Regions from separate parts of the Bacillus sp. OTU2372 genome, predicted to be linked through region 4. Evidence: riboswitches for the same ligand, from Rfam matches in the RefSeq annotation. Region 4 holds a riboswitch; each other region holds the start of a gene.
The links. Region 4 has a riboswitch for S-adenosylmethionine ahead of AAHB15_RS12885 (methionine biosynthesis PLP-dependent protein). Riboswitches for the same ligand answer to the same signal wherever they lie in the genome.
Positions count from the first base shown of each region.

Region 1: it holds a riboswitch for S-adenosylmethionine, as region 4 does, so the genes downstream of both, metK (methionine adenosyltransferase) here and AAHB15_RS12885 (methionine biosynthesis PLP-dependent protein) in region 4, are expected to answer to the same signal.
Region 2: it holds a riboswitch for S-adenosylmethionine, as region 4 does, so the genes downstream of both, AAHB15_RS09880 (YezD family protein) here and AAHB15_RS12885 (methionine biosynthesis PLP-dependent protein) in region 4, are expected to answer to the same signal.
Region 3: it holds a riboswitch for S-adenosylmethionine, as region 4 does, so the genes downstream of both, AAHB15_RS11875 (methionine ABC transporter ATP-binding protein) here and AAHB15_RS12885 (methionine biosynthesis PLP-dependent protein) in region 4, are expected to answer to the same signal.

Region 1 covers NZ_JASATK010000007.1:223,543-229,269, forward strand. The annotation lists gene asnB (asparagine synthase (glutamine-hydrolyzing)) at 1-1,281, opposite strand, end outside; gene metK (methionine adenosyltransferase) at 1,609-2,808, opposite strand; SAM riboswitch class I at 3,116-3,253, opposite strand; gene pckA (phosphoenolpyruvate carboxykinase (ATP)) at 3,517-5,103, shown strand; gene AAHB15_RS14230 (DUF2584 domain-containing protein) at 5,370-5,612, opposite strand; gene AAHB15_RS14235 (alpha/beta hydrolase family protein) at 5,650-5,727, opposite strand, start outside.
Region 2 covers NZ_JASATK010000004.1:104,594-110,320, reverse strand. The annotation lists gene AAHB15_RS09910 (hypothetical protein) at 1-95, opposite strand, end outside; gene AAHB15_RS09905 (YrzI family small protein) at 409-549, shown strand; gene AAHB15_RS09900 (sigma-70 family RNA polymerase sigma factor) at 657-1,361, shown strand; gene clpP (ATP-dependent Clp endopeptidase proteolytic subunit ClpP) at 1,390-1,971, shown strand; gene AAHB15_RS09890 (AbrB family transcriptional regulator) at 2,194-3,303, opposite strand; gene AAHB15_RS09885 (hypothetical protein) at 3,522-3,812, opposite strand; SAM riboswitch class I at 3,995-4,096, shown strand; gene AAHB15_RS09880 (YezD family protein) at 4,193-4,321, shown strand; gene AAHB15_RS09875 (phosphoadenylyl-sulfate reductase) at 4,397-5,113, shown strand; gene AAHB15_RS09870 (inorganic phosphate transporter) at 5,265-5,727, shown strand, end outside.
Region 3 covers NZ_JASATK010000005.1:243,806-249,532, forward strand. The annotation lists gene AAHB15_RS11870 (O-acetylhomoserine aminocarboxypropyltransferase/cysteine synthase family protein) at 1-1,026, shown strand, start outside; SAM riboswitch class I at 1,155-1,261, shown strand; gene AAHB15_RS11875 (methionine ABC transporter ATP-binding protein) at 1,392-2,417, shown strand; gene AAHB15_RS11880 (methionine ABC transporter permease) at 2,410-3,078, shown strand; gene AAHB15_RS11885 (MetQ/NlpA family ABC transporter substrate-binding protein) at 3,093-3,932, shown strand; gene sufC (Fe-S cluster assembly ATPase SufC) at 4,312-5,097, shown strand; gene sufD (Fe-S cluster assembly protein SufD) at 5,119-5,727, shown strand, end outside.
Region 4 covers NZ_JASATK010000006.1:203,442-209,168, forward strand. The annotation lists gene AAHB15_RS12850 (lasso peptide biosynthesis B2 protein) at 1-294, opposite strand, end outside; gene AAHB15_RS12855 (lasso peptide biosynthesis PqqD family chaperone) at 328-618, opposite strand; gene AAHB15_RS12860 (aldolase) at 615-1,550, opposite strand; gene AAHB15_RS12865 (paeninodin family lasso peptide) at 1,650-1,775, opposite strand; gene AAHB15_RS12870 (paeninodin family lasso peptide) at 1,793-1,921, opposite strand; gene AAHB15_RS12875 (paeninodin family lasso peptide) at 1,939-2,064, opposite strand; gene AAHB15_RS12880 (asparagine synthase-related protein) at 2,079-4,019, opposite strand; SAM riboswitch class I at 4,409-4,522, shown strand; gene AAHB15_RS12885 (methionine biosynthesis PLP-dependent protein) at 4,658-5,727, shown strand, end outside.

The DNA.
Region 1 (5,727 bases), on a different contig from region 4:
GGCATTACCGATATAACGCTCTTCCATTGGAGTTACGCCGCGCTCAATAAAGCTTTTACCCTTCATTCCTTCAGGCATCATCCCGGCAATTCCTCTTAATAAAACTTTACCAACCCTCGGTATTTTATTAAATACCTCTAATGACTGCGGCTCCCGGTAGATATTATAACCGCCGAATAATTCATCAGCCCCTTCACCTGATAGGACTACGGTAACATGTTTACGTGCTTCCCTTGCTACAAAATAAAGAGGAACACAGGCTGGGTCAGCCAAAGGATCATCCATATGCCACATGATTTTAGGAATTTCATTCATATATTCTTCAGGTGTAATGATGTAACTGATATTTTCAACACCAAGCTTTTCAGCTGTTTCCTTAGCTACATCAATTTCACTGAACCCGTTATGGTCAAAACCAACAGAGAAAGTTTTAATAGCAGGATGAAATTCTTTTGCAATCGATGCAATAATTGAAGAATCTATTCCCCCTGATAGGAATGACCCTACCGGAACATCACTGCGCATATGCTTTTCGACTGAATCAAATAATACATCACGAATTTCCTTAATAAAATCAGCTTCCGTTTTCTGAACAGGCTTAAAGTGGGCCTTCCAATACTTTTTCATTTCCATTGGAGCACCGATTTTTTTGGTAAAATAATGGCCAGGCTCTAACTTTTTGATTCCCTCTGAAAGCGTATCTGGTTCTGGAACGAACTGATAGGTCAAGTAATGCTGTAAAGCATCATAATTGAGGACATCATTTTCTAATGCCAATAAAATACTCTTTTTCTCAGATGCAAAAAAGGTTCTTTCGCCATCTTGTAAATAAAAGAACGGTTTTATTCCAAACGGATCACGTGCACCGTAAAGGGTTTGTTCCTGCTTATCCCAGATCACGAAGGCGAACATTCCGCGCAGCTTTTCAACCGCTTTTTCTTTTAAGTGGCTATAGAGTGCAATGATTACTTCTGTATCCGAACTTGTAGCGAATGACAGTCCTTCTTTTAATAACTCTTCACGAAGTTCAACATAATTGTAAATTTCTCCATTAAAAATAATCCAATAACGCTCGTTCTCATACGTTAGCGGCTGATGACCACTTTCAATATCGATAATACTCAAACGACGGAAGCCAAATTGGATATGGTCATCGTAATAAAAACCATCATCATCCGGCCCGCGATGGGTAATTAAATCGTTCATATTTTTAAATTGTTGTTTTTGTTCATCACTATAGTTTTGTGTTTTGTCGTGTACACAACCGATAAAACCACACATTATGTACCTCACCTACTCCAATTCATATTAAACGTCTTCTAAAAAACATCTCTCTAATACTACCACTATTATAAAAAAAATGGCACTGTGAACATTAGGAAAATTTTAAACACCCGCAGGACTCTTTTTTTCTCTCTCGGTCGTCAATAGCGTCCAGTGACTGCGGACAAATCCGCAATCACCAAAGTTTATCATGTTTATCCTTTATCGCCAAGATATCCTTCATTTTTCACTTCTTTGTACCTACCTAAACATAGTTACAAAATCAATTTAAATGACGATGAAACGAAAAAGGGAGTTACATTCTAGATGCAACTCCCTGCTTACTTATAGATTTGCTTGCTCTCTTAACGCATCTGCTTTGTCAGTGCGCTCCCAAGGAAGATCAATATCTGTCCGACCAAAGTGGCCGTAAGCAGCTGTTTTCTTGTAGATTGGGCGGCGAAGGTCAAGCATCTTAATGATACCAGCTGGACGAAGATCAAAGTTTTGTTCTACTAACGTAACTAATTGCTCTTCATTAACTTTGCCTGTTCCAAACGTATCAACTGAAATGGAAACAGGTCTTGCTACACCAATTGCATATGCTAGCTGAACTTCTACCTTATCTGCCAATCCTGCAGCCACAATATTTTTGGCAACATAACGAGCAGCATATGCCGCTGAACGGTCAACCTTTGTTGGATCTTTACCAGAGAATGCACCGCCGCCATGGCGAGCATAACCGCCGTAAGTATCCACAATGATTTTACGGCCTGTTAAACCTGCATCACCTTGCGGCCCGCCGATAACAAAACGGCCAGTTGGGTTAATAAAATATTTAGTGTTTTCATCAATCAGTTCTTTTGGAACAACAGGATTGATAACATATTCCTTCACGTTACGCTGAATTTGCTCCAATGAAATTTCTGGGTGGTGCTGCGTTGAAATGACAATCGTATCAATTCGAACAGGTTTATCGTTCTCATCGTATTCAACGGTTACTTGTGTTTTTCCATCCGGACGCAAATAAGGCAGTAAGTCCTCTTTCCGTACTTCCGTCAATCGGCGTGCAAGTTTATGCGCAAGTGAAATCGGAAGAGGCATAAGCTCTTTTGTTTCATTACACGCAAAACCAAACATTAAACCTTGGTCCCCTGCACCGATTGCTTCAATTTGCTCCTCTGACATTTGACCTTCACGAGCTTCAAGGGCTTGGTTAACGCCCATCGCAATATCAGGAGATTGTTCATCAATAGAAGTTAAAACCGCACAAGTTTCGGAGTCAAAACCATATTTTGCACGATTATAACCGATCCCTTTGATTGTTTCACGAACGATTTTAGGAATATCTACATAAGTGGATGTCGTGATTTCTCCTGCTACTAGAACTAATCCTGTTGTTACTGAAGTTTCAGCGGCAACTCGAGCATTAGCATCTTTAGCTAAAATTGCATCTAAAATGGAATCAGAAATTTGGTCACAAATCTTGTCAGGATGACCTTCGGTTACTGATTCAGAAGTAAACAAACGACGTTTTGTTGACATCTGAATTCCTCCTTATTATGGAATAAAGTGAGGTTAGCTGTATGGGTTTTATGTATACCTGCCTTTTAACCTCGAATTGATACGGAACTCATTCCCTTAGTAGTATGAAATAAACATGGGATTATTATTATAGAAATGTAAAAGTGCCTTGGTGCTTGAACCAGACTATTTTCTCATTTCGGATAATGCCCTGGCAGTTTATACGATGGAATAAAAAGTACATTTATGTAGCAAGCACGTAAAAACAACAAAAAACCTTTCCATCTAATGAGGAAAGGTTGATAGCAAAAGTTCTGCGTGCCTTTCACTCTTATCGTTCAAGGTCAAGCCTTGCTTCAGGTTTAGCACCTTTGCCCGAAATAGGGGATTCAACTAAAATCCGTTTTTTCGTTTGCAGGTTGCTGGGTTTCATAGGGCCTGTCCCTCCACCAGCTCGGGATAAGAGAGTATCCGTTCAAGGGTAAATCATAACCTACTATTTCAAACAATGTCAATGAATTTTTATCAAATTTTTCCTTAAAAGAGTAAACTGTTACTTTAGATCATTTTATTACTTCCTCTTATTATTAATCATTAATCCAGGACTATTTTCTTATCACAAGAATAAACTCTTAAATATTCACATAATTTTATATATTAGTATAGACTATTATAATAAATGTGTTATACTATTGAACAAATAATCAATGTAAAGGAAGGTTTCAGTCAATGAATTCTGTTCATATTCCAACCGAATTAAAGCACTTGTTACAAGAAAGTCATGTCCAGGTTCAACTATCCGTTCCCCAATTAGTCGAAAAGGTTTTAAGAAGAAATGAAGGAACTCTAACTTCCACCGGCGCTATCAGTGTTTCCACAGGTAAATATACCGGACGCTCGCCACAGGATAAATTTATTGTTATGGAAGAGTCTACTAAGTCAAAAGTTGCGTGGGGCTCAACAAACCAGCCAATCTCAGAGAAAGCTTTTACGAAACTTTATCATAAAATGCTTGATTACTTAAGACAACAAAATGAGATTTTTGTTTTCAAGGGCTTTGCCGGAGCAGATAAAAAGTCCCAACTGCCCATTCAAGTAATCAATGAACTTGCATGGCAAAATCTATTTGCACATCAGTTATTTATCCGCCCAACAGAAGAAGAATTGCTGACACATGATGCCGGGTTTACGGTCATTTCCGCACCCAATTTTAAAGCGGACCCAGTGATTGATGGAACAAATTCTGAAACCTTTATTATCATCTCTTTTGAACAAAGAACTGTATTAATTGGCGGCACAGAATACGCCGGGGAAATGAAAAAGTCCATCTTTTCTGTCATGAATTATTTGCTTCCGGAAAATAATATTTTCTCCATGCATTGTTCAGCTAACGTTGGAATTGAGGGCGATGTGGCTTTATTCTTTGGATTGTCTGGAACAGGAAAGACCACTCTTTCAGCAGATCCAAATCGCCGCTTAATTGGGGATGATGAACACGGCTGGTCATCTAATGGGGTCTTTAATATTGAAGGCGGCTGTTATGCCAAGTGCATTAATCTTTCCCATGAAAAAGAGCCGCAAATTTTTGATGCAATTCGGTTTGGTACCGTTCTAGAAAACGTAGTCCTCAATTTGGAGTCAAGGATTCCTGATTATGATGACGGCACCCTAACGGAAAATACGAGGGCTGCCTATCCGATGGAGGCCATTGATAATATTATCCAGCCAAGTATTGCTGGTCACCCTAATACGATTGTCTTTTTAACAGCAGATGCCTTCGGAGTGTTGCCTCCGATTGCTAAGTTAACAAAGGAACAGGCTATGTATCACTTTTTGAGCGGCTATACTTCTAAGCTTGCCGGAACGGAACGCGGAGTTACCTCTCCAGAAGCCACTTTCTCAACATGCTTTGGTGCACCGTTCCTTCCACTTCCAGCGACACGCTATGCGGAAATGCTTGGCGAAAAAATTCTAGAGCATAACGCGAATGTCTTTTTAGTTAATACCGGCTGGACGGGCGGAGAATATGGAATTGGAAACAGAATGAAGTTATCCTATACACGAGCAATGGTGCAAGCAGCCCTAGAGGGAGAACTCAACCATGTAGAAACGGTGAGAGATCAAATATTCGGACTAAATATACCGGTTCATGTTGCAGGAGTTCCAGATGAGGTACTTCAACCTAACAAAACATGGGCAGACCAACAGGCCTATGAGAAAAAAGCAAAGGAATTAGCGGCGAAATTCCATGAAAACTTTAAAAAGTTCGCCAATGTCCCGGCAGAAATCGAAGAACAAGGCGGACCACTTAAATAGTTCAAGGAACAAAAGCACAAGCGCCTTGAACAGCCTCGACAAGCATAAGACGCTCAGGGAAAGAAGGCGTTCTTTGCCTTCATTCCCTGAGTGGCTGTAGACCATCGAGGGGCTAGGCGCTGGAGCTGGACGTTGACAGTCCTTTTATTAGCAGTTATCCACAAGCGAAAAATTTTATAATTTCTTAAACGATAAGAAAGCCCATATCATATGCGATATGGGCTTTTTTTCCTGCACTATCTAAAAAAAGAAGTATATCTCCAAGTTTAATTTGTAGTATTTAAGGATACTAATTGATAGGTTATGGATGTGGTGTTTTTTTGCCATTCCACTTTTTTTATCAGCGCCGTTCCACTTGAATCACAATCGATAGTTTTTTTGACATCAATCGGAATTTCAATAGGGTAAAGTCTATAGCCTTCTTTAACTAACTCAAAAAGATTCTCCTCTATCCTTTGCTCCCTTCCTTTAGTCACAATCATCGTATTCATTTCAAGAGGCATACCCATACATATCCGCTCCTCCGCTTATATTACCTTTATTTTATCATCTTTTAGACTGACTTTTCATCCACTTTGATAAATCATGTACGACTTTTCTGTTTACGGCAGGAGGAAAATAGTG
Region 2 (5,727 bases), on a different contig from region 4:
CATGTCTGTAATTCTTGTTTATCTTTACAAAGAGTATAATATGTTTCCCCACCTTTTCCAAGTGCGTTGACAACATATCGACTTGTGTTCTCCATAATGCCCACCTTTAACATGTATTGTATAATTTGCATTATATCAGGCTGATAAAAATAATCCATGGTTATTTTTCATCAAAATCAACAAATTTTTTATCTAACGATGCTACAACCATTGTAGGATGTCTTGCCGCCTATTACAAGCCTTATTAACTTAATAGTTTTTTATTTACATATTTTTTACATACAACATAATGATATTATGTAAACCTGAAAGTCATTCCAATTAAATTTGGGCCATTATCCCGTATCCTAAATAGCTCAAACAAACGTTATAAAGAAAAATGAGCTCAGAGAGAAAGAGGGGAATAAAATGACCATTAATCTCTTATTCTTTACCATATCCTTTAATAAACGTAAAATCACTCTAGAAGAAGCAGCCAGAGAAGAATACGTGGAAAAAATGTATCAGCAAATTAAAGAAAAGCAGATCTCCATCCATCGATTTATGTGATCCTTCGAAAACTAACATATAATAAAATAAAAAAATGAATCTGACCCGTATCTTATCATCCTTCTTGAAACGTTTATATAGCAGAGAGTGCATAAGGAGTGAAAAACATGTCAGTTAAGCTTAACCCATTCAGGACCATGGGTTCAAAAGAGGAAGAGAATCACTGGACTGAATATTATCCAAAGCTACAGCGCTATTGCCGTTTTCTAGCCCAGAATGAATGGGATGGAGATGACATTGCCCAGGAGACCTATCTAAAGGCTTTAAGGTATCATCAGCACAAGATAAGTCCGGCTTTATTAAACAAAATTGCGTATCATCATTGGATTGATCAGCTTCGAAAAAGAAAACATGAATCGTTAGAGGCTGAACTAGACTTTTCTAGTCAAGAATCAACGAAACAACTCGATGAAGTCCGTAATTCAGTTGAAATGCTGATTCGCAAATTTACCCCTAAGCAGGCCGTCATCTTTTTGCTAAAAGAGGCATTTCAGTATCAGCTAAAGGAAATTGCTGAGATATTAGGCACAACCGAAATGGCCGTAAAGGCAAGTCTTCATCGTGGGAAAAAACGGCTGGAAAAAACATTGGAAGAAGAGGAAGCTTTTTCAGTTGAATCATTTTGGGATGTAGAAGAAAAAGAGGAGCTCACAGAAATTTTTTATGAGGCCTTGAAAGAACAGGACCCATCTGTGCTGATTAAAGCCATTCCTTCAATCACGGACATAAGCAATGTAACAAGTTTCTATGCAAATGCAAAATCATCTTATAAAAATCAATCTCCTTCTAGCACTCTCTGTATGGCTGCATAGCCTAATAAATCGCTTCAAGGAGGAAAAAATGAGTACAATTCCATATGTAATTGAACAATCCAATCGGGGTGAGCGTTCTTATGATATTTATTCCCGTTTGTTAAAGGACAGAATTATCATCATTGGGGAGGAAATCAATGATCATACCGCCAATAGCGTTGTGGCACAATTATTATTTTTAGCAGCGGATAACCCAGATAAAGAAATTTCTCTCTATATAAACAGCCCAGGCGGCTCGACCACAGCGGGATTTGCGATTTACGATACCATGCAAATTATTAAACCTGACGTTCGTACAATTTGTACCGGTATGGCCGCTTCTTTCGGCGCCATGTTGCTCCTGGCCGGAACAAAAGGGAAGAGGTGTGCACTACCGAATAGTGAAATCATGATCCATCAGCCATTGGGCGGGGCTAGAGGGCAGGCAACAGAGATAGAAATCTCTGCTCGGCGCATTCTAAAGCTTAGAGAGCATATTAATCAAATCATTGCAGAGCGAACAGGGCAGCCGGTTGAAAAAGTGGCCAAAGATACGGATCGGGATTATTTTATGAGTGCTGAGGAAGCAAAAGCATACGGGATTATCGATGAAATCCTTTATCCAAAATGATAAGGTAATAAGCAATTCGGATATGAAATTGTTAAGTGCACCCCAAAAGTTAGAGTGAAAATCTAACTTTTGGTGTGTTTTTTTATGTCTAATAGCAGGATTAGGTATTCAATAGTGCTTATAGATGAAAGTTAGCCAAAAAATATTTTAACAAGGTAGTCAATAATACATTATCCAAATACAATTCCAGTAGTAATTCCATCTTCCAACGTCAATTTGAAACTATGCCGGCTTCTTTTTTATCTTTCCAGATCCAACATTAAAAAACAGCCGCAGCATTGGGGGGACGACAAAATAAATGAAAAAGAGCCGGAATAATTGATAGCCTGTAACCATGGATAAATCGGCGTTCACTTCATGGGCGAGAATGGCCATCTGATCCATTCCTCCTGGTGCCAGGCTTAATAAACTAGTGGACGGTGTAATATGGTAAAAATAAATAAGCAACATTCCTAATCCGACAGCCCCGACAATCATGAACAGACCACTTAAAAATGCAAGGCTAATGACTTTTGCTTTATGCTCGAGTTTCTCCGGTTTCAACAACAAACCAATATAGGAGCCAATCATAAACTGAGAAACATTCAATACAGATGGCGGCAAGACAGGTCCATGCAGCCCGGAAATACCGGCAATCGCTGTTCCGAGGATAGGTCCTAATAAGTTGGGAGTTGGAAACTTAAGTTTACGCGACAAAAATGCACAAAATATACATATCATCGCTAACAAAATCAAATTAGGAAAAACCGGACCTGTGGTTTGAGATGCTTTATCCACCACATCCGCCGCTGCACCGCTGCCCGCATGATGAAACAACGGACCCAAAATCAAAAAGGGGACGACAAAGATAATCATCATCAATCGAGCCACTTGCAGGAAAGTAACAGTGGTAATGTCGATTCCTTTCATTTCTTCCGCAAAAATAATCATCTGCGAAAGTCCGCCAGGAATACTTCCCGTCAGAACCGTTGGATAATCGACCCCAGTCAGTTTAGAAACAACCCAAGCAATTCCAGCGCAAAAGCAGACTAATAAAGTCGTCATGAGCACCATCGATGGGAGTTTCGCGATAATTTGCAAGAGCGCGTCTTTTGTAAACGATAAGCCAATCGAATAGCCAACGATAATTAAGCCGGTATCACGAATTCCGACCCGCCAGTAAAAGGCGATTTTTCCAAACCTAGCACCGATCAATACAGCCGCCATCGGACCGAGCAGCCAGGGAATCGGTGTATGCAAGACTGTGAACAATAGTCCGCCCACAAAAGCAGTAATCAAAGTGACCGAAAAACGAAGTAGTTTATGGTCTAAATTCATTGTTGATTTTTTCAAGTAAAACCCTTCTGTCTATAAAAAATTTTATCTTGTCCTTCCAATAACGAAACACGACTTATGTAATTCCGAACTCATAATACTCTTGAGCACATTTTTCAATTCACTATTTTAACACGATAATATGTAAAAGGGTAATGACAGACACTATCATTGGTTTACGGATATACGAATAAAAAGAGAAAGCAATAAAAAATTTGCTTTCTCTTTATTTTACCTTAATGACTGCTGCTACTGCTGCTTTCCTCGCGCTCAGGTGAATCCCCGGCTTCACCTGGTCCAAATCCAAATGGTCCTCTAGGTCCAATATTTTCTACCCGGAAAATCGCCACGATGGTTTCAATTCTGATCGCTAAAACTCGCGGGCGAACCCTGCCTCTCGATTCCAATACAATAACATCACGGCCAACATCGAGAAGTCTGCCAACAAAGTTCCCTTGAAGGGTCACCACTTCTACTTCTTTTTTTAACAGTTCATGGGCAATTTGATGAAAATTCAATTCCGTCACATCTATCATCCTCCTTCACATTACAGTAAATGCAAAAATTCAAAAAAGGGCATTGGTTTCAAAAAAATTTTTGCTAAAAGTTCACAACGATAGAGAGGGGAGGCTAATAATTTTTTAAATTTTGTATTTTTTTATTTACATAAATCCTATTGGTATGGTAGGATTAATTCCATCAAATAAAATTCTTATCTAGAGAGGCTTAGGGACTGGCCCGATGAAGCCCGGCAACCTGCCAAGCAAGGTGCCAATTCCAGCAAAATGTTTTTCATTTTGGTAGATAAGGTGTTTACTGGATTAAGTAACGCCTTTCCTAAAATGGGGAAGGCGTTTTTTGTAAAAAGGAGGCGAATCATCTGAACGCTGCGGAAAGGGAAGAACTAATTACTCATTTAGAGAGCATGTTGGTTTCTTTAAAATTTGGGTCGATTACACTAGTAGTTCAGGATGGCAAGATTGTACAAATAGAAAAAAATGAAAAGGTTCGTCTTAAACAAAATAAAATCCGCTGACCAGAACGCTGGAGGCTGACCACACGTCAACCATCCAGGAAGACGTTTTTTTTATGAAAAAAGGAGGCATGTAGAATGACGGCTGCAATAACCTATCAAAATTGGCAACAAATTTCAGACACATTTTCATTCGATGATGAAACAAAAGGGGCACGTGCGGTATTAGAGTGGGCTTATAACAACTATCCCGATGAAGAAATCGTATATGCATCAAGTTTTGGTGCAGAAGCGATTGTGTTGATTGACCTCATTCATCAGGTAAAGCCTGATGCCCATATCGTATTTTTAGACACAGGGCTTCATTTCCCTGAAACATACGAGGTAATCGACAAAATCGAAGCCCGCTTCCCAACATTGCGGATTGAGCGGAAACAACCGAAAGTAAGTCTTGATGAACAAGCAGCACAATATGGCTCAGCTTTATGGCTTAGAGATGCCAATCAGTGCTGCAACATTCGTAAGGTAATCCCATTAAGGGAGACATTGACTGCTAAACAAGCGTGGATCTCAGGACTGCGCCGGGAACAGTCACCAACAAGAGCCAACACTGAATTCCTTAATAAGGATGAAAAATTCGAAAATATTAAAGTTTGCCCATTAATTCATTGGACTTGGGATGAGGTTTGGGATTACATCAAGAGTAAGGATCTTCCATACAATACCTTACATGACCAAAATTACCCTAGTATTGGCTGTTTCCCTTGCACAAAGCCGGTTGGAGATGGCGGGGATTCACGCGCAGGACGCTGGTCAGGCAGCGGCAAGACAGAATGTGGCTTACATACCCGTTAAGCCAGAGCATCACCACCGTGGTCCCCACTGTGGATTTTGAACCATTCCGGTATTGATGGGCAGTGCCCACCTCTTCGGGCTCTTAATCCATCATTATTTTAAAGACGGGGGTTAAAAGTCCGTAATGCGGGATTAAAGGAGGGTATTTTATTTGCTCACAATTATTGCCATGATGATTGGTTTGTTTTTTGCCATTAATATAGGTGCCAGCGGGGCAGCAGCTTCGATGGGGATTGCCTACGGAGCAGGTGTCGTAAAAAAAAGGCTGGCCTTGCTGTTATGCAGTATCACCGTTTTCTTTGGAGCATGGCTTGGCGGCGGAGAAGTTGTGAAAACGCTGGGAAGCGGGATTGTCCCAAGCAGCACGTTTACGGTCCCGGTTGCCTTAATTGTTTTAACTTCTGCGGCACTGTCATTGTTCCTAGCGAATATCTTCGGAATTCCACTTTCAACGAGTGAAGTAGCGGTAGGTGCTGTGATTGGTGCAGGGATTGTCTATCAATCCGTGTTTGTCAGCAAACTAGTTTGGATTTTGCTATTCTGGCTGCTGACGCCATTTGTTGCCTTTATCATTGCGATCTCGGTTACGTATCTATTAAAAAATAAACATTTAA
Region 3 (5,727 bases), on a different contig from region 4:
TTAAATATCGCCGAAGCAGGCGATGAAATCGTCGCTGCTTCCAATCTTTACGGCGGAACCTATAATTTATTAGCGGTTACCTTGCCTAAATACGGAATCAATGTAAAATTTGTCGATGCAGAAAATCCGGAAAACTTCCGCAACGCAATCACTGAAAAAACAAAAGCCGTCTTCGCAGAAACCATCGGTAATCCAAGTTTACGAGTACTTGATATTGAAAAAGTGGCCGACATTGCCCATGCAGCAGGGGTCCCCTTAATTATTGATAATACCTTTGCCACACCATATCTCTGCCGGCCAATCGAACATGGTGCCGATATTGTCGTTCACTCGGCAACTAAATGGTTATTAGGCAACGGAACCACAACTGGCGGCATTATTGTCGATGGCGGTAAGTTTGATTGGAATTCTCCAAGATTCCCAGGCTTCACCACCCCGGATGACAGCTATCATGGCCTTGTCTATGCAGAAGCCTTAGGGGCAATTGCCTATATCATAAAAGCGCGCGTCCAATTATTACGTGATCTCGGACCTGCACTAAGTCCGCAAAATGCCTTCCTGTTTACATTAGGGCTAGAAACGCTTCATGTGCGGATGAAGGAGCATGTAGCCAATACCAAGCAAATCGTTGATTATTTATTAGCTCATCCGGCGGTGGAGTGGGTATCCTATCCTGGTCATAGTTCACATCCAGATTATCAATTAGCGGAAAAGTATCTGCCTAAAGGAGCCGGCTCAATGGTGGTCTTTGGTATTAAAGGCGGAAAAGAAGCGGGAGCAAAATTGATCAATTCCTTAACACTCTGGGCACATGTTGCCAACGTCGGTGACGCAAAGAGCTTAATTATTCACCCTGCCAGCACCACACATCAGCAGCTCGATGCCGAAGGACTTAAGGCTGCCGGTGTATCAGAAGATTTAATCCGTCTCTCCATCGGGATTGAGAATGTCGAGGATTTAATGGATGACCTTGAGACAGCGATAGAATCTGCGACAGGATTAACCTCACTAAAAGCGAATGCCTAAATTTTACCTACTATTATGTTCAGAAAAAATCGTTGACACCCCATTTTATCCGTGATACGATAACTTTTGTTAATATAATAAGTTTACTTAAATAATATAATGTTTTAATTGAATATAGAAGCTGTAAGCTCTTATCGAGAGAGGTGGAGGGATGTGCCCGATGAAGCCCGGCAACCGTCAATATTTATTGAAATGGTGCCAATTCACACAAAGCGTTTGCTTTGGGAGATGGGAGAAAGGTTTATTTTTGATAATGCCTTTCTGCCCGCGCAGAAAGGTATTTTTATTTTTCTGAAATAATAGAATTCTTTTTACTCTTACAGTTAACCCTATATCCAAGATTTCGATAAAAAGTAGGTGATCAAATGATTTCAATTCAGAATGTTCGGAAAATATTTCCCGGTAAAAAAGGTGAACTTAAGGCAGTCGATGATGTAAACCTTGAGATTAAAGATGGAGAAATCTTCGGCGTGATTGGCTATAGTGGTGCCGGAAAAAGTACGTTAATCCGCATGCTAAATGGGTTAGAGCTCCCAACAGAAGGAAGCGTTACGGTTGCAGGTCGTGTTATATCAAAAGTTAAGGGGTCTGAACTTCGCAAGGCCCGTCAGGAAATCAGCATGATCTTCCAGCATTTTAACTTACTGTGGTCAAGAACAGTCAGTGAAAATATTGCCTTTCCACTAGAAATTGCCGGTGTTAAAGGTCCGCAAAGAAAGAAAAGAGTGGCAGAGCTTGTTAAACTGGTTGGTTTGGAAGGCCGGGAAAACGCCTATCCATCAGAGCTTAGCGGTGGTCAAAAGCAACGGGTTGGAATTGCCAGGGCACTCGCGAATAATCCAAAGGTATTACTTTGTGACGAAGCAACTTCAGCGTTAGATCCTCAGACAACAGATTCAATCCTCGAATTGCTGGTGGATATCAATAAACGCCTAGGTTTAACAATTGTGTTAATTACACACGAAATGCACGTTATTCGAAAAATCTGTCACCGCGTGGCTGTTATGGAAAGCGGCAGGGTCGTTGAGCTTGGTTCAGTGCTGGATGTCTTTAAAAATCCGCAGCAGCCAATCACGAAGCGATTTGTCCAGCAAGTATCAGAGAATGAAGATACAAAAGAAGCGGCAGATCATTTGCTTGAGCGTTATCAATCTGGTCAGATTGTTCAATTAACCTTTATTGGTGAATCAGCTGAGCAGCCAGTTATCACAAATTTAATCCGTCATCATCAGGTCACGGTTAATATTTTACAAGGCAAAATAGCGCAAACGCAAAATGGATCATATGGAACCCTGTTCATTCATATCGATGGCGACGACAAGGAAGTTAACCATGCAGTTGATTTCATTCGCGCTCAAGCTGTAGGTGTGGAGGTGGTTACAAATGATTAAACATTATCTTCCAAATGTTGACTGGTTAATCATGTGGGAAGAAACAAAAAATACACTTTACATGGCAGGTATTTCCGTTGTAGCAACCTTCATTTTAGGTACCTTACTAGGATTAGTTTTATTTCTTACTTCCAAAGGGAACCTCTGGGAAAACAAACCAATCAACGCTGTGATTAGTGCCATCGTCAATATTTTTCGCTCGATTCCGTTTATTATCTTAATTGTATTATTAATCCCGCTGACCACCATATTAGTTGGATCGATGATCGGTGAAAATGCAGCATTGCCTTCTCTTATTATTGGTGCGGCTCCATTTTACGCAAGAATGGTGGAAATTGGCCTTAGAGAAATTGATAAAGGGGTCATTGAAGCTGCCAGATCAATGGGGGCAACTACTGGGACGATTATCTGGAAAGTTTTATTGCCAGAATCAATGCCAGCCCTTATTTCTGGAATCACAGTTACCGCAATTGCTCTTGTTGGGTATACAGCTATGGCAGGTGCGATCGGTGCCGGCGGCCTTGGGAACCTTGCGTATAACTATGGTTTCCAAAGAAACCAGAACGACGTTACACTAATTGCAACAGTTATTATTTTAATTATCGTTTTTGTGATTCAGTTTATCGGTGATTTTATCACTTCAAAATTAGATAAAAGATAAAAGGAGAGGTCAACATGAAAAAATGGTTAACATTAGTTTTAACAGCAGCACTTGTGCTAGCATTAGCTGCATGCGGAAAATCAACTGACAAGTCTGAAGGTACAGACACGAAAAGCAGCACAACCAAATTAGTGGTCGGAGCATCTACTGTTCCACACGCAGAAATCTTAGAAAAAGCAAAACCAATTTTAAAAGAAAAAGGTATTGACTTAGAAATTAAGACGTTCACAGACTATATACTTCCAAACAAAGCTTTACAGTCAAAAGAGCTAGATGCAAACTATTTCCAACACATTCCATACCTGGAGTCACAAAATAAAGAGTTTGGCTATGGTTTCGTTAATGCTGGCGGTATCCACATCGAGCCAATTGGAATTTATTCTAAGAAATACAAGAAACTAAGCGATCTTCCTACTGGCGCTCACTTAATCATGAGCAACTCTGTCGCTGACCACGGCCGTCTGCTTTCATTATTAGAAGCACAAGGACTTATCAAATTAAAATCGGGCATTGATAAAACAAAAGCAGAAATCAAAGATGTTGTAGAAAATCCTAAAAAACTAGTATTTGATGCAGATTACGAAGCAAAACTTTTACCACAAATCTATAAAAACGGTGAAGGCGATGCCGTTTTAATCAACTCAAACTATGCTATTGATGCAGGTTTAAACCCAATTAAAGATTCAATCGCGATTGAAGACAAGAACTCTCCATATGTGAACGTCATTGCGGTTCGTAAAGGTGATGAAACCAAACCAGCGATCAAAACACTTGTAGAAGTTCTTCACTCTAAAGAAATCCAAGACTTCATCCTTGATAAATACAAAGGTGCAGTTGTACCGGTTTCTGAGTAATATATAATAGGTAAAAATGGGTAAGTCAGTGAGTGATTCACTGGCTTTTCCTCGTTTGTTTGAATACATGAAACAGGTTGATTGGGTAAAAATAGAAAAGTATTTATAGTCTATTACAGTTGGAAATGATAAAAAAATGAGGTATGATTCTATTCGGGTCTATTCTACATAAGGGGTTATTATCAGAATCTTCATTCAAATGTTCTGTTTGTATTCTCAATTAGTTTTATCTTAATGAAAATAGCTCTTTGTTTCTACTGTTTAAGAGTTGCTAATACATTTCATTTGTTATAAGATTGTAATGAGAATAAAATGAGAATAGAACTACAAACAAACTTGCATTGCAAGCTAACAACACTTTCTTTTCGGAGGTATAAATATGGCTGGATCAACTTTAACGATCAAAGATTTACATGTAGCAATTGATGGGAAAGAGATATTAAAAGGTGTTAACCTTGAAATAAAGGGTGGAGAAATTCACGCAATCATGGGACCAAACGGTACTGGTAAGTCCACCTTATCATCTGCCATTATGGGACATCCAAAATATGAAGTAACTAGCGGTTCGATTACTCTAGACGGACAAGATGTTCTTGAAATGGAAGTAGATGAGCGCGCACGTGCAGGACTATTTTTGGCAATGCAATACCCAAGCGAAATTAACGGCGTCACAAATGCCGATTTTTTACGTTCGGCGATTAACAGCCGTTTAGGTGAAGGAAACGAAATTTCGCTTATGAAATTTATTCGTAAGATGGATAAGCAAATGGAATTCCTTGAAATGGACCTGGATATGGCACAGCGTTATCTAAATGAAGGATTCTCCGGCGGTGAGAAAAAGCGTAACGAGATTCTTCAATTAATGATGATTGAGCCAAAGATCGCGATCTTGGATGAAATTGACTCTGGACTAGATATCGATGCCCTAAAGGTTGTTTCAAAGGGTGTTAATGAAATGCGCGGAGAAGATTTCGGCTGCCTAATTATCACGCACTATCAACGTCTTTTAAACTATATCACTCCTGACCATGTGCATATTATGATGCAAGGCCGTATTGTTAAATCAGGCGGACCAGAGCTGGCACAACGCTTAGAAGCAGAAGGATATGACTGGATCAAACAAGAGCTTGGCATTGAAGATGAAACAGTTGGGCAAGAAGCGTAACTGAGTGTTAGGAGGATTACAATGACAACAGAAACCAAATTACCAGTTGATCAGGAATTTGTCCGCTCGTTCTCGAAAGAAATGAATGAGCCTGCTTGGTTTGAAGAATTCCGGCTTAAAGCACTAAACGAATTCGAACAGCTTTCCATGCCAAGACCTGATAAAACCAAAATAGAGAAATGGAATTTCACACAATTCCAACAGCACACAGTCAAAAGTGATGCCTATCCATCACTAGATGCACTTCCAGAGGAAGTAAAAGCATTAATAAATGTAGAGGATCAAAATAAAAATCTCTATATCCAGCGAAATCAGACTCCTGCCTTTTTAACTTTATCTGAAGAGCTGAAAAGTAAGGGTGTTATCTTTACGGATCTATTGACAGCTGCAAGAGAACATGGCGACCTTTTGAAAAAGTACTACATGACTCAAGCCATCAATATGGATGAAAACCGTTTAACTGCCCTTCATGCAGCATTAGTAAACGGAGGAGTTTTCTTATACATTCCGAAAAATGTGGAAATTAAAGAACCAATTCAGGCAGTGTTTGTACAAGATCATGCTGAGGCAAACCTATTTAACCATGTGATTGTAGTGGCAGAAGATAATAGTGCTGTCACATATGTAGAA
Region 4 (5,727 bases):
TCTCTGAAGCATTTTCATTCCAGCAATCGCCTTGACTAAACATTTACTTTCCCAAAATGTATATTTACTCATGATATAAATAGCATCTGATACATTCCTTAAAATTTTTACATCCGAAGAATTGTATTCAAATGATGTTTCTTCCATATGTTTACCCAGTAAAGGGGCTATCTTAGAAAACTTCATAGCCTTAAGTATCCGAGCCCACGCTAAAAAAATAAACGCCTCCAAAAACAAGAATTTTGTTTTATTATCCAAAATAATAAATGTTTTTATCTTTTGGAAAAGTAACATTCACTATCCTCCTATTACTATTTTTGCTTCAAGCTAAATAATTTGAATTAGCCCCTCTTTATTTAATTGTTCGATATAGGATAAAACATGTTGTTCACATTCTTCCTTTTCAACCTGATAAGTTATTAATAAGTTTGCAACCACTTCATTAATTTCTAGTGGAGTTCTTATTAAATCCCATATTTGTCCACCTATTTCTCCTAAATTATAATAATTACCACTTTCTATACTTAACATTACTTTTTCTCCATCCATATCACTGACTATATTTCCATTCATTTGAATAACTTTTGAATTCAATGAAATGTTTTGAGTGCTAATCATATATGTTCCTCCTCTTTAATAGTTGATAAAACAAGTGAAACCAACCTATTTGCTGTAAATCCTGAATTGTCACGCATTAATTTATACATATCAATTTTATTTAAGATTTGAGCTGATTCTTTAAAATGCCATTCCATCATTCCTAGGCGAGGAATTAAAAAATTACGATATGTATGCATATATATAGTTCGAAATCGTTCTAAACCTTCTAATACCTTAATTTCAACACCGTTACTTTCAGTTTTAACTAATTCGTATACTCCTGCTAGTGGTAAAGTTTCTGCTGTAAATTCAGAATGGACAGGTATGGCATATTTTGTTTCTCGATCGAACAACGGGCGGTATCCAAATGTACTTATTCCAAATTCATTTAGACTTTCTTCCCACAATTTTTGATGTGGGTAGGACGGTACTACATACGGTAATTTGTCATCCGAAAGTATTACTGGAATTATATCATCACTTAATAGTTGATATCCTTCCTTTATTAAAGCTGCTGCAAGTGTAGATTTCCCAGCACCTGAATCACCTACAAAAGCATATGCCTTTCCATTAATTGCAACTGCACTTCCATGTAATGGGATTGTTCTTCTTTGAATCAATAATGCTCCCATACAAGTACCGAGGATATAAAGTCGGATTTTATCCTCTTCAGCATCTAACATTGGTGAAACGGTAATTTTGTTGCCATCTTCTATAGAAAATATAGCAGTATTAGGGACTTCAAACATAACCCTATTTTCTTTTACTACAAATCTTTTCTGTTTATTAGAATCTACTTCTGACCATTGTTTTAATAAATCACCGTTTTGAACAACAATATCTACCATACCAACTGGTTCATTTATTTGTGTTAATTCAGGAAGCGGAATATCACTCAACAGATTTAGCCCAAAACCCTTATAAATCAAGGTGTTTTGTTTATTAATCATTTTATTCACTCCAATGATAACAATGTTGATTTATAAAAGCCCTTATACAGTTAAAAATGTATAAGGGCTGAATAAATCCTAACCTAATTTCACTAAAAATTAACTATACTTTACCGGATCATCTGGATCTGGTTGAACTGCATCCGGTATCTTATGCCCGGGACCAGCCATAGTCATGTTAACATTAAGTACTTCTAATTCTGGCTTATTCCAATCTTTTTTCATTTTCTCACCTCTAGGAATTAGCTATACGGATCAAATGGATGTCGATAATCGGGTTGGACAGCATCCGGATATCGATGTCCTGGACCGGCCATTGTTATGCTAACATTAAGTACTTGTAATTCAGGTTTATTCCAAACCTTTTTCAACTTGATACCCCTTGAAATTAGCTATACTTTACAGGATCATCTGGATCAGGTTGGACTGCATCCGGAATCTTATGTCCTGGGCCAGCCATAGTCATATTAACATTAAGTACCTCTAACTCTGGTTTATTCCAATCTTTTTTCATACTTTCACCCCCTCTCAAGCAAAATTCTTAATAAATCTATAAAATATCAGGCTTCGCATTAAAATCTTGAACTCTTCATCATACACATATTGTGGGGATGGGACATCTCGGAATTTTGTAATGATATTTTTGATTACTCTTATATTTAAATACTCAGAAACTACCGAATCATTAAGCATTTGTTCTAATGATTCAATAAATGATTTCCAATGAGGTGCCATACGAGGAATTCCATCTGCACCTTGAGCCCCCCGGGTCCGTTGATTTAATCTAACATTATCAGGAAGTAAGTTTTTAGTTGCTCTTCTAATAAGTGCTCTATCCAAACCATTTTGAACATATTGCTCTTCTGGAAGCGCTAAGCAAAATTTGGCCACACGGAGATCATTTGTAGGATCACGATCCCAAATTTTGTGTGATAAAGAAAATTTCGAACCATACGTTCCAGTAATATTCCAATAATAGAGCTGCTCAAATTGCATCGCTCTTACTTCATACCAATTTTTAGAAATATTGCCTTTTATATCAATTTCGTGTTCTAAAAGTTTTTCAAAGACATTCATCTTATTGGCGAATTCTGGATTTATTAACATTGGAAAGTTATTCCCATTGCTTGAAGATGTTATAAGCTGATGCAAAAAAGGAAACGTCTTCTTTGCAACAACAGAGATGACTCTTGATTTCTTGACCCCGATATTCTTACTGTATAAATGTATTTCACGAAAACATCGTATTAAATGTAACCTTTTTAACAACATAACCTGATATTCCAGAGCTGGCCCCCAAGAAATAGTCCAGTTGCCCCTCTGTCCATTTAATAGGACCCCAACCCTATCTTGATTAGCTCTTTCATATATTCCCTTGAGCCAATAACTATTCTCAAAAAATTTATATGGTGATTCTAGTGTATTAAGCCAATCATCAATTACAGAAAATGAGCTAAGTCCTGCAAAATCTAAATACTCAGCATTTATGTTTCCTACATAGTCAACTGTTGATTGTATAACTGGCCTTTCGTTAGCAATCCGACTCTTTGGTGTCCAATCTTCAAACCCTTGTATTGGTACGTAACTATATGTATTCAATTGTTTATTTTGTTTCCTTAATTCGGTTGCTGCAATACTTGCAACTGAGCCTGAATCTAATCCACCACTTAAATGGGCACCTACGTTTTTATGAGTACGTAATCGTGCTTTTACAGCTTCCTGAAAAACTTCTTTAAAAGCCTCTTCATATTCAAAATTCGATTTTAGAATAAGTTTTTCACCATCAGGTAATTTACTATAGCGGGTGAGAGTTACCTTTCCTTCCACCAATTTTATAGAATGAGAGGGTGGTATTTGTTGTATGTTCTTATAAACTGTTGAAGATGCATCTAGAGAGTCAAACATACCTGGGTTAGCCAAAAACTCAGCAATCCATTGCTTGTTGAGACTATTTTCTACAAATGATAAGGCTAATATTGGACGAATGGCTGTACAGAAGATAAACATTTGGAGATTTTGATGAAAATAAAGTATTCTATTTCCAGAATAATCCCTTGCCCCAAATATCTCATGTTTTTTCTCGTCCCATATCATAAAGGCGAAATCCCCAACTAAATACTTAGGGGTTTCTTCTCCCCATTTATAATAAGAACGTAATATAAGTTCACTATCAGACATCGTTTTTCTGTCAGATATTTTGACTTGTAATCTTTCAAACAATTCTTCTCGATTATCAATAATCGCATCAGCCGTAATAGCTAACTTTCTTTGGTGATCATAATAAGGAAGTTTCTCACCTACAGACTCCGGTGTGATCCACTGTGCATGGCAGCCAAGGAAGACTTTGTCGTTATGCCAAGTTTGAATATCATCCGCCGGATATTTTTCTAATTCTTTCATCATCTGGCTTCCGTGCTCTAGATTGATCTGTTCATCGTTTAAATGATATATTCCGGCTATTGCGCTCATCTTTTCCTCCTGCCATACATTACATCAGTTTTGCCAATCTTTTAATTTAAACCTAAGTTCACTAAATAGAACACCAATTCCATAGTAAAATAAAAGAAATTTCTTTTAATTCAATTTCCCGAAACTATGGTATAATTTTATCAGCTTTATGTATCTAATCTATTAAATTGATATTCCATAATACCTATTTTAGTTCTTTATTAAGAACAATTTATATCACTATCATAAATCCATAAACTACCACTGTCAACAACTTTTCCATTAACTATTTATATATTTTTTAAAAAGATTTTTCGCCCAGTTTCTTCATTGATATAGTTATTACTAAAAAACAAATTGACATAACACGAAATTTGTAGTAAATTTTATAAATAATCTAAATAATTGTTTTCTTATCAAGAGAGGTTGAGGGAAGGGCCCTGCGACACCTCAGCAACCTTCAATGTCTATTCTCATTGAAAAGGTGCTAAGTCCTGCAAATTTACTAATTTGCAAGATAAGAAGAATGACAGGTGCGTTGTGCATACAAAAGTCTTCTTCTTATAAGGAGACTTTTTTTATTTATTAAAATGCTTTATCACTCAATCGCGTTAATGTGGAACATTATAAACATTTATTTATTACAAGGAGTGTGCGTTATGTACAAAATTGATACGAAACTAGCCCAAATTGGTAACCGCAGTGAAACAACAACTGGAACCGTCAATCCGCCTGTATATTTTTCAACAGCCTTCCGTCATGAAGGAATCGGGCAATCTACTGGATTTGACTATACACGAACAGGGAACCCAACACGCCAGCTCCTTGAAAAAACCATCGCTGATTTAGAAGGTGCGGATCAAGGATTTGCATGCAGCTCTGGTATGGCTGCCATTCAACTAATCCTTGCTTTATTTGAATCTGGGGACGAATGGATTGTTAGTGAAGATTTATATGGTGGTACTTACCGCCTATTAGAAAAGGGCTATAAAAAATGGGGCTTAACCACTCAATATGTGAATACCTGTTGTCCGGAAGAAGTTGAAAAGAAAATCACAGCACAAACAAAGGCGATTTTCCTAGAAACACCAACCAATCCGCTTATGCAGGAATCGGATATTGCAGCGATTTCAAAGATTGCTAAACAACATGGCCTATTATTAATCGTGGACAATACGTTCTATACCCCACTTTTACAACAGCCAATCAGCCTTGGTGCGGATATCGTCATCCATAGTGCAACGAAATACCTTGGTGGTCATAATGACGTTCTTGCTGGACTTGTTGTGGCAAAAGGAAAGGAACTTTGTGAAGGATTAGCTTTCCACCATAATGGTGCCGGAGCCGTGTTAAGTCCATTTGATTCTTGGTTATTAATGCGCGGAATGAAGACATTGTCACTAAGAATGGAACGGCATGAAAAGAATGCAAAGGCCATCGTAGAATTCTTTTCACAACATGATGCTGTAACAGATGTTCTCTACCCAGGACGCGGCGGAATGGTTTCCTTTAGAATTAAGGACGAAGCATGGGTGAATCCATTTTTACAGAATTTAAATTTAATCAGTTTTGCAGAAAGTTTAGGTGGAACGGAAAGCTTCATTACTTATCCAGCAACGCAAACACATATGGATATCCCAGAAGAGATTCGCATTCAAGCGGGCGTTTGCAATCGTTTATTACGTTTCTCGGTTGGAATTGAAGATTCACAAGATATTATTGAGGATTT